Regions from separate parts of the Streptomyces dangxiongensis genome, predicted to be linked through region 1. Evidence: riboswitches for the same ligand, from Rfam matches in the RefSeq annotation. Region 1 holds a riboswitch; each other region holds the start of a gene.
What was found. A riboswitch is a leader RNA that binds a small molecule or an ion and turns the genes downstream of it on or off. The one in region 1 is predicted to bind cyclic di-AMP.
Positions count from the first base shown of each region.

Region 2: linked by a shared signal. The riboswitch ahead of D9753_RS05065 (M23 family metallopeptidase) and the one ahead of D9753_RS14750 (transglycosylase SLT domain-containing protein) in region 1 are both predicted to bind cyclic di-AMP.
Region 3: linked by a shared signal. The riboswitch ahead of D9753_RS08860 (M23 family metallopeptidase) and the one ahead of D9753_RS14750 (transglycosylase SLT domain-containing protein) in region 1 are both predicted to bind cyclic di-AMP.

Region 1 is NZ_CP033073.1:3,330,968-3,335,766, reverse strand. Features, by position in the region: gene D9753_RS14760 (FAD-dependent oxidoreductase) at 1-496, shown strand, start outside; gene D9753_RS14755 (HAD family hydrolase) at 766-1,578, shown strand; gene D9753_RS14750 (transglycosylase SLT domain-containing protein) at 1,613-2,098, opposite strand; cyclic di-AMP (ydaO/yuaA leader) riboswitch at 2,102-2,284, opposite strand; gene D9753_RS14745 (polyprenyl synthetase family protein) at 2,873-3,883, shown strand; gene D9753_RS14740 (LolA family protein) at 4,130-4,799, shown strand, end outside.
Region 2 is NZ_CP033073.1:1,165,372-1,170,170, forward strand. Features, by position in the region: gene D9753_RS05055 (TetR/AcrR family transcriptional regulator) at 1-33, shown strand, start outside; gene D9753_RS05060 (SGNH/GDSL hydrolase family protein) at 154-939, opposite strand; gene D9753_RS05065 (M23 family metallopeptidase) at 1,192-2,106, opposite strand; cyclic di-AMP (ydaO/yuaA leader) riboswitch at 2,110-2,267, opposite strand; partial or broken gene D9753_RS37640 (alpha-galactosidase) at 2,591-2,894, opposite strand; gene D9753_RS05075 (tyrosine-protein phosphatase) at 3,064-3,861, shown strand; gene D9753_RS05080 (DUF6126 family protein) at 3,898-4,020, opposite strand; gene D9753_RS05085 (helix-turn-helix domain-containing protein) at 4,017-4,640, opposite strand.
Region 3 is NZ_CP033073.1:1,997,368-2,002,166, forward strand. Features, by position in the region: gene D9753_RS08855 (GntR family transcriptional regulator) at 1-513, opposite strand, end outside; gene D9753_RS08860 (M23 family metallopeptidase) at 729-1,484, opposite strand; cyclic di-AMP (ydaO/yuaA leader) riboswitch at 1,497-1,656, opposite strand; gene D9753_RS08865 (M16 family metallopeptidase) at 1,888-3,276, opposite strand; gene D9753_RS08870 (M16 family metallopeptidase) at 3,273-4,676, opposite strand.

The DNA.
Region 1 (4,799 bases):
CGCCTGGTCGCTGTGGGCGCTCAGCCATCACCCGCACCCGTACCGCTTCCTGCCCGAGTCCACCCGTCATTACCTGGTCCGCCGGGTCCTCGGCCCGCTCGGCGCCTGGTGGCTGCGCGAGCGCTTCGAGAGCGGTGTGCGGGTGCGGGACGTCGAGCGGGTGGTGGGCGCCGAGGCCCCGGACGGCAGTCCCGTGCTCATCGTCCGCACCCACGCCGGGCGGACCGAGCGGCTCACCGCCGACCACGTCATCGCCGCCACCGGTTACCGCGTCGACCTCGCGGCGATGGACTTCCTCGGCCCCGGACTGCGCACCCGGCTCGCGGTGAGCCGTGGCACGCCGAGACTCGGCCCCGGCTACGTCTCCTCGGTGCCGGGCCTGTACTTCACCGGCCTGCCGGCGGCCTCCTCGTACGGCCCGGTGATGCGTTTCGTCTGCGGGACGGAGTTCGCCTCCCCGCGCCTGGCGAGGCATCTGGCGGCGGCCCACGGGTGAGGCGTTCCGTCCGGGCCCGGCACCGGTTCCGCCTCCACCAGGGGCCCTTTCGCCTCCGTCCGGGGCCGTGCCGCCTGCGTCCGGGGCCGTCCCACCCCCGTCCTGATCCGCTCCTCCTCGTCCGGGCAGCCGGTGCCGGAGCCGGTTGGGGGACCGGCGTCCAGGAGCCCGCGGGGGCCGGCCGGAACCGGCCGGTCGGGGCCGGTCAGCAGGTAAGTGCCGGACGAGACAGGTGAGTCGGCGGGGTGCGGTGTCCGTATTCTCTGATCATGGCACCCACCCCCGCGTACGCCCTGATCGCCACCGACCTGGACGGGACGCTGCTGCGCGGCGACGACACCGTCTCCGACCGGTCGCTCGCCGCGCTCGCGCGGGTGGCGTGGGCCGGTGCCCGCCACCTGGTGGTGACGGGCCGCCCGGCCCCGCGGGTACGGCCGCTCCTGGCGGATCTCGGCCGCACGGGGCTCGCGGTGTGCGGGCAGGGCGCGCAGCTCTACGACGCCGGGACCGACCGCCTGCTGTGGTCGGTCCGGCTGGACCGGGAGCTGGCGGAAACCGCGCTCGGCAAGATCGAGGCGGAGGTGGGGCAGGTCTTCGCGGCGGTCGACCAGGACGGCGTGGACGGGCTCACACTCATCGAGCCCGGCTACCGGATGCCCCATCCGACGCTGCCCGCGCTGCGGGTCGGCCGGCGGGACGACCTGTGGTCCGCGCCCATCAGCAAGGTGCTGCTGCGTCATGCCGCCCTGTCCGACGACGAGCTGGCGGCCGTGGCGCGTGCGGTGGTGGGCTCGCTGGCGACGGTCACGATGTCGGGGCCGGGGACCGTGGAGCTCCAGCCGAGCGGGGTGACCAAGGCGACGGGGCTCGCGCTGGCCGCCGAGCGGCTGGGGATCGGCGCCGAACGGGCCGTCGCCTTCGGTGACATGCCCAACGACATCCCGATGTTCGACTGGGCGGGCCACGGCGTCGCGATGGCCGGCGCCCACGCCGAACTGCGGGCTGTCGCGGACGAGGTCACTCTGTCGAACGAGGACGACGGTGTCGCCGTCGTCCTCGAGAGACTGTTCCCGGCCGACTGACCGGGATGTCAGCAGCGCCCGCCGCCGGTGCCGGTCAGTACGCCCCGAAGACGTTGTCGATCGAGCCGTACCGTGCGGCCGCGTAGTTGCAGGCGGCGGTGATGTTCGCGACCGGGTCGTAGATGTTGAACGACGTTCCGGCCACGTGGTAGGCGTTGAACGTGGGGTCGATGACCTGGAGCAGGCCCTTGGACGGGATGCCCGCTGCCGCGTTGGAGTCCCACAGGTTGATGGCGGACGGGTTGCCCGACGACTCGCGGATGATGTTGCGGTAGATGCCGTTGTAGGTGCCCGGGATGCCCTTCTGCGCCATGATCGCGAGCGACTCGCGGATCCAGCCGTCGAGGGTGTTCGGGTAGCCGGCGGGGGTGGTGGCCTTCGTGGCGGTGGTGGTGGCCGCGGCGGCGCCGGTGGCGCCGATGAGCGGCAGGGCGAGGACGGCGGCGCCGGTGGCCGCGGCGGTGAGGGCGCGGACGAGGCGGCTGTTGCGGGTGCGGGGGTGCTGAGCGACGGCAGACATGGCGATGTTCCTCTCCGGCGCCTGCGAGGTGAGCTGTCGGGTTCGGGCGGGGAGGCGCCCGGCCGTGCCCTGAAGGAGGCACGGCTTCACCCCTAGCCGTTCCGGCGCGGCGTGTGCCGTTCCGGTCCGGCGGCCTACCTGGGTCCCCCGCTCCTGCCGTACGAATGAGTTCGTCGATGGGTGATGCGGGCGGCGGCAGGATTAGGCGTCCGCCCGACGGCCGGGAACGTATGCGAGAGCACATGTCGGGAACAAGTGCCGAGTTCACACAACGCACCATTTGACCTTGATCGACGTCGTATGGGGTACTTGATCCTTTGCGGTCGCCAATCCTCAACTCGCCCACGGGGCAAGGGTTCGGGAGGGCTTGGACGGGCGGGGCGGCCGGGTCGGCGCGTGACCTAATTCACTAAATGGCAAATTGCTGCAAAACAGACAAGAGGGAATCGGCGCATTCCCGCCCCGGAGTCCGGCGACGGAGGAATCCGGGCCGCGGCGCGGTCGAACCCACGGGTGCGGGTGGGTGGCCGAAAGGGGGCGGGCGGAAGGAGGGGAGAGGTCACGACAGAGTACGGAATTGCCGTTAAGTCGATAAATGTCCCTTCCTACTACCTGATCACACTCATGCCCGTTCCGGTCCGATACCGCCCAGGCTGGACCGGTGGGCGCTATCGGTGATCGAAAGAGGACCGGATACGCTGAGTTGAGTGAGGGCAGCGACCTATCGACAAACCGTGTGATCGCCAGCAGACAGCAGCAGACAGGAGACCCCTCGTGACCGTCGTCGGGCCGTTCGGGCTGAGCGTGCGGGACCAGGCTCTGGAAGCCGATGTCCAGGCCGGATTGACGGCTGTCGAGGAAGGCTTGCTCGAGGCCACCAAGAGTGAGGTCCCGTTCATCACGGAGGCCGCGCAGCACCTCGTACGGGCCGGTGGGAAGCGGTTCCGGCCGCTGCTCGTGATGCTCGCGGCACAGTTCGGCGACCCCTACGCGCCCGGTGTCGTACCGTCCGCCGTGGTCGTGGAGCTGACCCATCTGGCCACGCTGTACCACGACGACGTCATGGACGAGGCGGCCGTGCGACGCGGCGTGGCCAGCGCCAACACGCGCTGGGGCAACTCCGTCGCGGTCCTCACCGGCGACTTCCTCTTCGCCCGCGCCTCCCAGATCCTCGCCGACCTCGGCCCCGAGGCGGTCCGGGTGCAGGCCCTCGCGTTCGAACGGCTGGTCACCGGCCAGATCCTGGAGACCGCGGGCCCCTCGGACGGCCGCGACCCGGTCGAGCACTACCTGGACGTGCTCGGCGGCAAGACGGGCTCCCTGGTGGCGGTGTCGTGCCGGTTCGGCGCGATGATGTCCGGTGCCGACGACACGGTCGTCGACGTGCTCACCCAGTACGGCGAACGGCTCGGCGTCGCCTTCCAGCTCGCCGACGACGTCCTGGACATCGCCTCGGACTCCCACGAGTCCGGCAAGACCCCGGGCACCGACCTGCGCGAGGGCATCCCCACCCTCCCCGTGCTCCGGCTGCGCGAGCGGGCCACCCGGCTGGGCCTGACCGAGGACCTCGCCCTCTGCGCGCTGCTGGACTCCGACCTCAGCGACGACGCCCGGCACGCCGAGGCGCTGACCGCGCTGCGCGCGCACCCCGCGCTGGAGCAGGCCCGCCGGGACACCGTGCGGTACGCGGAGGAGGCGCGGGCCGCGCTGGCGCCACTGCGGGAGTGCGACGCCAAGGCGGCGCTCCTCGAACTGTGCGACGCGGTGGTGCACCGCGCCGGCTGAACCGGCCGGACCCGCTTCGGGCGGCGTCTTCCCGCACGACCCCTACGGGTCGGGGGAGATGCCGCCTTCGCATGTCATACCGCAGGCGTACACGGAGTTGGCCCCGAGGGCTGACGCTTCCCCGCGGCCGATTTGGTCAGATGGTCACTACGGAAATCACCACTCCCTCACCGATTCGGGTGAGAATGGCGGCTCAGGTGGACCAGCGTGAGGACAGCCGCCGCCGACGACGGAGGTAAGGCACACATGGCACCGTACGCATCCGACGACGCAGTGGGCGGCGCGCGCGACGAGGACCCGCGTCCCGGCCGGCGCAAGGCCGCCCGGTACGCCGTCCCGGTCGCGGTGGTGGGGGTGGCCGCGGCCACGATCGGGCTCGTCCCGGCGCTCGCCGACTCCGGTGACCCCGACCTGCCGAAGATCAGCGCACAGCAGCTCGTCGAAAAGATCGCCAGGTCGGACGTGCAGCAGTTGTCCGGCACCGTGAAGATCAGCACCGACCTCGGGCTGCCCGAACTCGGCGGCCTGGAGAACAGCCTGCTCTCCGGGGCGGGCAAGGACTCCGGCGACGGCTCGTCCGCCGACCCGCGGGCCAGGCTCACCGAGCTGGCCTCCGGCACGCACACCCTGCGCGTCGCCGCCGACGGCCCCGACCGGCAGAAGCTGTCGCTGCTGGAGAGCGGCGCCGAGTACAGCCTGATCCACGACGGCAAGGACGTCTGGGGCTACGACAGCAAGAGCAACGAGGTTCACCACTCCACCGGAGCCGGTTCCGGCAGGCACCGCGGGACCGCGCCGGCCACGCCGAAGGACTTCGCCGACAAGGCCCTGAAGTCGGTCGACGACACGACGTCCGTCACCGTCGACGGCACCGCCCAGGTCGCCGGGCGCGACGCCTACAAACTGCTGATCAAGC
Region 2 (4,799 bases), 2.2 Mb from region 1:
GACCGCCAGGCGCTGGCCGGCCGCGAACGCTGAGCGCACCCACCCGAGGCGGTCCGCACCGCACGGGCGGCGAGGCCGGACCCTGCGCCATGCCGCGTACCGCCCGCCCCGCGTGTGCCGGGCGGGCGGTACGGGGCACGGTCGGCCGTGGGGTCAGGCCACGGTCGCGATCCGCATCCTGATGTCGTCCGGCGACAGCAGCCCCTTGGCGATCACGTGGTCGCCGGAGGACTCGCCGCGCAGCCGGCGCCCGATCCAGGGGACGAGGTGCTCGCGGGCCCAGTGCACGTCGTCGCGGCGGATGTCCAGGGTGCCCCGGGGCGGCAGCGGCGGCCACGGCTGCTCTGGGTCGGCCGGGACGTCCAGGCCGAGGACCTGCCCGGCCCGCAGCGCCACGCGCGTGTGCCCCTCGGGCGAGAGGTGCAGCCGGTCGCGGTCCCAGGCCCTGCGGTCCTGCACGGACCTGAGGGACCACAGGTCGAGCACGGGGCAGCCGTACCGGTCGGCGATGGCGCGGACGTGTCCGTTGTACGTGGCTATCTTGCCGCGCAGGTGCTTGAGCACGGGCACGCCGCGGGTGTCGAAACCGGTCGTCACCAGCACCGTGCCGACGGCCTCGGTCAGCCGGGCCACGGCGCGTTCGAAGCGCTCGGCCACCTCGTCCGGGTCGGTGCCCGGGCGGATGATGTCGTTGCCGCCCGCGCAGAAGGAGACCAGGTCCGGGGCCAGTTCGACGGCCCTGGGGAGCTGGACCGCCATGACCTGGTCCAGCAGTTTGCCGCGCACGGCGAGATTGGTGTACTGGAAGTCGCCCTCGGGACGCCGGTCGGCGAGCAGTACCGCGAACCGGTCGGCCCAGCCCACGAACGCTCCGTCGGGGCCGGGGTCGCCGACGCCCTCGGTGAAGCTGTCCCCCACCGCCACGTACGACCCGATCACTGATCTGTTGTCATTCTTCGAATCGTCTTCCACGTCGGACCATGATTCACCTTCGGATGTGACCTACGCGACCGTAAGCGGGGGTTGACGAACGGTGAGATGAGCCACTCCTAAAGAATCCGCCAACCACGGAATAGGGCCGCCGTCAGGTGCGTTGAACGCCCCGCAACCGGAACGTCGAAGGCCGGGCCCCTGGATCGGGGTCCGGCCTTCGGCGGCGTGTCGGGCGGGTGGTGCGGGAGGGGCGCGGTGTCAGCCCACGGCGAGGCCGTGCCGGCGGAGGTAGCCGACCGGGTCGATGTCGGAGCCGTAGGCCGGCGTGGTGCGGATCTCGAAGTGCAGGTGCGGGCCGGTCACGTTGCCGGTGGCGCCGGACAGGCCTATCGGCTGGCCCGGGGTGACGCTCTGGCCGGCCGAGACGGAGAGGTGCGAGAGGTGGCCGTACTGGGCGTAGTAGCCGTCGTTCAGCCGGATGACGACCTGGTTGCCGTACGCGCCGCCCCAGCCGGCGGAGACGACGGTGCCCGCGGCGACGGCCTTCAGGGGCGTGCCGGTCGGGACGACGAAGTCGACTCCGGTGTGGTAGCCGCTGGACCACATGCCGCCGGCCACGCGGTAGCCGGTGCCGGTGACCGCGCCGGCCACCGGGAGGGTGTAACCGGCGGAGGTGGGCGTGGAGGCGGATTCGGAGGCCGGGGCGGACTGCCTGGCCGGGGCGGACCGGGTGGAGTTCGGGGCTGCCGGGGCGTGCCGCGGGGTCGCGGACTCGGTGCGGGTCTGCGCGGCCTTTCCGCCGAGGCTGAGCTTCAGGCCCGGGTGGATCAGCGACGGATCGGCGCCGACGGCCTGCCGGTTGTCGTCGTAGAGCCGCTGCCAGCCGCCGCTGACACGCTGCTCGCCGGCGATCTTCGAGAGGTAGTCACCGCTGCGGACCGTGTAGGTGCGCAGCTCCGGGCCGGACCGCGCGGCGGTCTTGTCCGCCGTGTCCGGGAGGGACTGCACGGTCTTGCCGGACACGGCATGCTCGGGGGCCGCGGCCTGCGCGGCGTGTGCGCCGGTGGCCCCGATCAGCGGGAGGGCCAGTGCGGCACCGCCGGTTCCGGCGGCGGCGAGGGAACGGGAGAAACGCTGGGGCTTGGGGCGTCGGTGCTTACCCTTGGCGGGCATAACTCGGTTCCTCTCCGGCGCCTGCGAGGTCAGCTGTCGGGTTCGGGCTGGAGCTGCCCGGCCGTGTGCTGCACGGCTGCACCCCATAGCCTGTCGCGGAGACCGGGACAGGCAGTCGTACCTGGTGGGTCCCCCGCTCCTGCCGGACGCGGGTCAAGTGTGGGGCTCCGGGCGGCGGCAGGATTCGGCGTTCCGTCCGGATTGGTGGTGAACGTAAGCGAGCGGGACGTGAGGAAACAAGCACCTGGTTCCCGCTGTTCGTGTTTCGGGTGACGGGATACGGGAACTCATCGTCACCCTGCGTGCATTTCCCTCTCCCCCGTCCCTCGAAATTCCCCCGCCCTTAGCGCTATTACGTGGACATGCCACGCGACGCACGGTCACGGATATGACGCTGATCACGCGAGGCCTTCCCATATCCACCCCTTCCGCTGCGAGTTGTGCACAGAGTCGCAATTCGGGCACACGACTCAGACGCGACGCGGCCGGAAGTGTCGTACGCCACGGAACGCCACTCGGTGCCGCGCCGCTCGTCGGTGCGCACGGACAGGGCGGGGCGGACGGAGCGGGGGCCGCCTCGACGGGATGCTCCTCCCGGCCGTCGAGCGGGGACTCGAAGGGCCGGTGGACGGACAGCGGGTCGACCGCGAGGGCTTCGGCGTCGGCGGGGACGATCCGCGGCCCCAGTGCAGACGGAGCAGTTCGCCGGCGTCGGTGAGGTGCGGGGCGTAACTGCTGCGGGGGCCCGACAGGAGCCACGTACGACCGTCTTCGGCGATGTCCGCCATCGAGACCTCACAGATGTCACGGTCCCGCTCAGACACCGACATCATCGAGGGCGCCGGACGGCGTGACCATGCCTGTGGACAACTGGTCGCCTGGGGAAATCGATGTCGTATGGTCGTCGGAGTGCCCGCCGGTGAGCCGCGCCGGCGGGGCCGACCGGGAGGAGCCCCCGTGACGCAGCAGGTCCCGTCGACCGAGCCGGAGCTGGCCGGAGTGCGCAATTTCCGTGACGTGGGCGGGCTGCCCACCACGGACGGACGGCGGGTGCGCTACGGCGTGCTGTTCCGCAGCGGGCATCTGGCGCACGCGACCGAGGACGACGCGGCGTTCCTCGCCTCCCTGGGCCTGCACACGGTGTTCGACTTCCGCAACACGGCGGACCAGCGGCTGGAGGGCCCCGACGTCGAGCTGCCCGGCGTGCGGAACGTGAACCTGCCGCTGAGCGACCCGGCGGACGGCGCCGAGTTCTGGACGATGGTCCGGGACGGCGACCTCGACCAGCTCCGCGCGATCCTGGACGACGGCAAGGGAGCGGCCCGGATGATCGCCTCCTACCGGAAGATCGTCAGGGAGCGCACCGCCGAGCACTCCCGGGTACTGCACGCGCTCGCCGACGACAGCGTGCCCGCGTTGATGCACTGTGCGGCCGGCAAGGACCGCGCGGGCATCTCCATAGCGGTGACACTCCTCGCCCTGGGGGTGGAGCGGGACGCCGTCGTCGCGGACTACCTGGAGTCCAACGCCACGCACCGCCGCTACAAGGTCCGTCGCAGCGGCAGCGCGGACTCCGCGTACACGCCCGAGGTCATGGAGCTGCTCGACCCGCTCTTCGACGCCCGCGCCGAGTACCTGGAAGCGGCGTTCGAGAGCATCGAGGAGACCTGGGGGGACGTCGACACCTACCTGCGCCAGGGCCTGGACCTCTCCCCCGGGACCCGGGAACGGCTCCGCGAGCGCCTGCTGGACTGACCGGTAACACCGGCCCGGCGGTGGGCGCCCGGCGGCTCACGACTTGGCGCCCACCGTGAACAGCAGGTACAGGAACGCGGCCAGGACATGCCCGAGGGCGATGTAGATGATCAGCCGGATCCACAGGGATCGGGGGAACTTCGTCTCGAAGTCGCTCATGGCAGCTCTCCGGTCAGCGGCCCCAGGCACAGCGTGGCCGTGGGACTCTGCAACAGGGTGTGGACGAACAGCAGCTCGACGCCGTCCTGGTCCTCGGCGGCGAGGCGGTGCGGGGTGAGGGAGTCGAAGTGGGCGCTGTCGCCGGGGGCTAGCAGATGCGCCGTGTCGCCGAGCCGCAGCCGCAGCCGCCCCCTCAGGACGTACAGCCACTCCTCCCCGGGATGGACGCGCACGATGTCGCCCTGCGAGCCGTGGGGCACGCGCACCCGCAGGGCCTGCATGCCGCGGCCGGAGGCTCCGGCCTGCGTGTACGTCCATCCGCCCGCCCGCGTGGGCTCCATGTCGGCGGCCCGCACGATCGCGTCCCGGTCGGCGACCGTCTCGCCGAGCAGCTCGGAGACGGTCGTACCGTAGATACGGGCGAGCGCGAGGAGCATCGGCAGCGAGGGCTGGCGGTGCCCGGTCTCCAGGCGGGACAGGTGGGCCGGCGAGAGTCCGGCGGCACGCGCCGCGGCCTCCAGCGTCAGCCCCGCACGCCGGCGCAGGGCGCGGAGCTGGGGCGCGACGGCGGGCAGGTCGTCACCCGGTCCCGTCGGCGGCGGGACGTCTGAGGCGTTCATGCCTCCATTGAGCCCGCTTTTTGCCCGTGCGGCAATTTTATTGCCTCAGAGGCAATAACTCCCCGCCGTGGAGCCTCGCCCGGTTCCGGCCGCGGGGCCGCCCCGCCCGGCAGCCCCGCCTGTTTCCGACCCCCGTCCCCCGACACCCCGTCCCCACAC
Region 3 (4,799 bases), 1.3 Mb from region 1:
CGCCCACGACTCCACCGGGCCGAGCGGCGTCGCCACCGCGTACATCCAGGCGATCTTGTGCCGCAGCAGGGTGAGCACCGAGGTCAGCGAGGGGCTGCCGGACGCCTGGGCGAGCGTCTCGTGGAACCAGCCGCCCAGCGCGCGCAGATCCTCGCTGCCACCCCTCCTGGCCCGCTCCTGCCCCAGCCGGACCAGTCCGCGCAACACCTTCAGGTGGGCCTCGGTGCGCCGCTGCGCGGCCCGGGCGGCTCCCAGCGGCTCCAGCAGCAGCCGCATCTCCAGCAGGTCGGCGGCCTCCTGCTCGGTCGGTTCGGCCACGCACGCGCCCGCGTGCCGGCGCGTCACCACGAAGCCCTCCGCCTCCAGGGTGCGCAGGGCCTCGCGGACGGGGACGCGCGAGACGCCGTAGCGGCGGGCCAAAACTTCCTCGGTGAGGCGGCTGCCGCGCTCGTGGACACCGGCGACGATGTCGTCCCGGACAGCGGTGCACACCGAGTGCGCCGGAATACGCATGACCGACCTCCGCCTTAATTCCCGTGAAACGCCGACGATGGACGCGTGTTCCCGCGACTCTATTCCAAGGGACCCGAATTTCCGACGGCAGGGCGTCATCCATGAATATTTTTTGGTCAGCGGGTCCGGCGGACACCGGAAGAGAACCACCGAAAAAGGCGAAAGCCCCGGCTCGGTGAGCCGGGGCTTCGGATGCCGTGCGGGCGGCCGTCCGGTCAGACGTTCACGCCGTGCTTGCGCAGGTAGGCGACGGGGTCGATGTCCGAGCCGTAGTCGGGGGTCGTACGGGCCTCGAAGTGCAGGTGCGGGCCGGTGACGTTGCCGGTCGCGCCCGACAGGCCGATCTGCTGCCCCGGGACGACCTGCTGGCCCACCGTGACACCGATGGACGACAGGTGGCCGTACTGGGTGTACATGCCGTCGGCCATCCGGATCACGATCTGGTTGCCGTACGCACCGCCCCAGCCCGTGGAGACGACCGTGCCGGAACCCACCGCGTGGACCGAGGTGCCGCTGGCCGCGTGGAAGTCGACGCCGGTGTGCGAACCGGAGGACCACAGGGAACTGCTGGCCTGGTAGCCAGTGGAGACATACGACTGCGCGATCGGGATGACGAAGGCGTTCAGCCGCTTGCGCTCGGCCTCGCGGGCGGCGCGGATCCGCGCCTCGCGGACCTCCTCGGCCCTCTTGGCGGCCGCCTTCTCCGCGGCCGCCTCGGCCGCCTTCCGCTCGGCGGCCTGCTGCTGGGCGGCGGCCTGCGCGTCGATCTGCTGGGCGACGTCGTCGTTCACGGTGAGGACCGGCGTGAGACCGGTCTGCTCCACGGAGCTGTCGGCGGCGAGCGCCGGGGACGCGGCGAGGGTGCCGATGACACCGGTGGTGGTGAGGGCCGCGACGCCGGCCGCCTGAGCGGTGGTGCGCTTGACCCGACCGGGCTTGCGGTGCTTCCCGGGGGCGCACATGAACGCCATGAAGTGGCTGGTCCTTTCCTTCCCTCTCGCCTACCGGGTTAGCTGACGGGTTCGGAGCAGGAAGGTCTCCTACGGGCCCCCTCGCTCACGCGCGGGCGCCCGATTCACCCCAGGGACGGTGGGTCCCCGGCTCCCCTGGCTCGCGCCTACGGGGACTCGGCGATGACTGTCCGGTGCCGCGGGTGCGGCGCAGTGCCTGACGAACAGCCCGCATGACGGTACGGCGGCCCCCTTCGACTCCTCAAACAGATCCGGGATTTTGTAGCGCATCCCACACGGCAGACAGGCAACCTCCGCCCCAAAACGGGCATCTGAGTGAACGAGTGGAACAGCAGGGGCCCTGACGACCCGTAGGTCGGCAGGGCCCCACGCGCGCGTAGCGCCGACGTGTCCGCCGGTGCCTCTACTCCGCGGCGACGACGGTGACTTCGCCGATGCCGAGCGCCTCGACCGGCGCCTTGATCCGGGACGCGTCACCGACGAGGACCGTCACCAGGCGGTCCACCGGGAAGGCGTTCACGACGGCCGCGGTGGCCTCCACCGTGCCCGTGGCGGCCAGCCGCTGATACAGCGTCGCCTGGAAGTCGTCGGGCAGGTGCTGCTCGACCTGGTCGGCCAGCGTGCTCGCGACGGCCGCGGCGGTCTCGTACTTCAGCGGCGCCACGCCGACGAGGTTCTGCACGGCGACGTCCCGCTCGGCGTCGGTCAGGCCCTCCGCCGCGAGCGTGCGCAGGACCTCGCACAGGTCCTCCAGCGCGGGGCCGGTGTTCGGCGTGTCCACCGAGCCGCTGATGGCGAGCATCGCCGCGCCCGTGCCGTCCGGCGCCGAACGCAGGACCTGACCGAAGGCGCGCACGCCGTAGGTGTAGCCCTTCTCCTCGCGCAGGACGCGGTCCAGGCGGGAGGTGAGGGTGCCGCCGAGGCAGTACGTGCCGAGCACCTGGGCGGGCCAGACCCGGTCGTGCCGGTCGGCCCCGACGCGGCCGATGAGCAGCTGCGTCTGGACGGCACCGGGCCGGTCCACGACGATCACGCGCCCGGCGTCGTCGGCGGTCACCGGCGGCACGGGACGGGGCTCGCCCGGGGTGCCGGTCCAGGCGCCCAGGGTGTCGGCGAGCAGCGCGTCCAGGTCGGTGCCGGTCAGGTCGCCGACGACGACCACGGTGGCCGTGGCGGGCCGCACATGGCGGTCGTAGAAGGCGCGTACGGCCGCCGCGTCGATCTTCCCGACCGTCTCCTCGGTGCCCTGGCGCGGGCGGGACATGCGCGAGGTCGCCGGGAACAGCTCCCTGGAGAGTTCCTTGGCGGCCCGGCGCGCCGGACTGGCCAGCTCGTGCGGGATCTCGTCCAGGCGGTTGCGGACCAGCCGCTCGACCTCGCTCTCGGCGAAGGCGGGCGCGCGCAGGGCGTCGGCGAGCAGGCCGAGGCCCCTGGCCAGGCGGGAGGCCGGGACCTCCAGGCCGAGCCGGACGCCGGGGTGGTCGGCGTGCGCGTCGAGCGTGGCGCCCGCGCGCTCCAGCTCGGCGGCGAACTCCTCGGCCGAGTGCCTGTCGGTACCCTCCGAGAAGGCCCGCGCCATGATCGTGGCGACGCCGTCCAGGCCGGCGGGCTCGGCGTCCAGCGGTGCGTCCAGCAGCACCTCCACGGCGACGACCTGCTGGCCGGGGCGGTGGCAGCGCAGCACCGTCAGGCCGTTGCCGAGGGTGCCGCGCTCGGGGGCCGGGAAGGCCCAGGGCCTGGCCTCACCGGGCTGCGGCTGGGGGTGGAACTCCATGGTGGCGAGCTCGGTCACTTGGCCGTCTCCTCGTTCTCGGTCTCGTCGCGGCCCGCCTCTACGGTCGCTTCCTGCTCCGGGTCCTCGGGGACCCCGGTGTCCTCGACGGCCTGCGGGGACTTCGGCTCGTAGACGAGGACCGCGCGGTTGTCGGGGCGCAGGCGTGCCTCGGCGACCTCCCGCACCTCCTCGGGGGTCACCTCCAGGACGCGCCGCACCGCGGTGAGGGCGAGCTGCGGGTCGCCGAACAGGACGGCGTACCGGCACAGTTCGTCGGCGCGGCCCGCGACCGTGCCGAGCCGGTCCAGCCACTCGCGCTCGAGCTGGGCCTGGGCACGCTCCATCTCCTCGGGCGTGGGGCCCTCCTCGGCGAACCGGGCCAGCTCCTCGTCGATGGCGGCCTCGATGACCGGCACCTCGACGTCACCGGACGTCTTCACGTCCAGCCAGCCCATCGAGGGCGCGCCGGCCAGGCGCAGCAGGCCGAAGCCGGCCGCGACGGCCGTACGGTCGCGGCGCACCAGCCGGTTGTACAGCCGGGAGGACTCGCCGCCGCCGAGGACGGTCAGGGCGAGGTCGGCCGCGTCGCACGCGCGCGTGCCGTCGTGCGGCAGCCGGTAGGCGGCCATCAGGGCGCGCGCGGGGACCTCCTCCACGACGACCTCGCGGAGCTGGTCACCGATGACGTCCGGCAGGGAACCGTCGCGGGGCTCGGGCTTGCCGTCGTGGGAGGCGATGGAACCGAAGTACTTCTCGACCCAGGCGAGGGTCTGCTCGGGGTCGATGTCGCCGACCACGGAGAGCACCGCGTTGTTCGGCGCGTAGTAGGTGCGGAAGAACCGGCGCGCGTCCTCCAGGGTGGCCGCGTCCAGGTCCGCCATCGAGCCGATCGGCGTGTGGTGGTAGGGGTGGCCCTCCGGGTAGGACAGGGCGGTCAGCTTCTCGAAGGCGGTCCCGTAGGGCACGTTGTCGTACCGCTGGCGGCGCTCGTTCTTGACGACGTCCCGCTGGTTCTCCATGGACTCGTCGTCCAGGGCGGCCAGCAGGGAGCCCATACGGTCGGCCTCCAGCCAGAGCGCCAGCTCCAGCTGGTGGGCGGGCATGGTCTCGAAGTAATTGGTCCGCTCGAAGCTGGTGGTGCCGTTGAGGGAGCCGCCGGCGCCCTGCACCAGCTCGAAGTGGCCGTTGCCCTTCACCTGTCCGGAACCCTGGAACATCAGGTGCTCGAAGAGGTGAGCCAGGCCGGTTCGCCCCTTGACTTCGTGGCGGGAACCGACGTCGTACCAGAGGCAGACCGCCGCCACGGGGGTCAGGTGGTCCTCGGAGAGCACCACGCGCAGACCGTTGGCCAGGCGGTGCTCGGTCGCTGTCAGGCCCCCGGAGCCTGCCTCGGCTGTGGTCGTGTGACCCATGGGCATGTACGTCCCTTCGCGAGCGGAGGCGGTCGTAGAAACCGCGGTTTTCCTGCCGTTCCTGCCACTGTATGCAAAGCGTGCGGCGCCCTGGCGAAGTTCCCGCGGGACGTACGCCCACAGCGGATC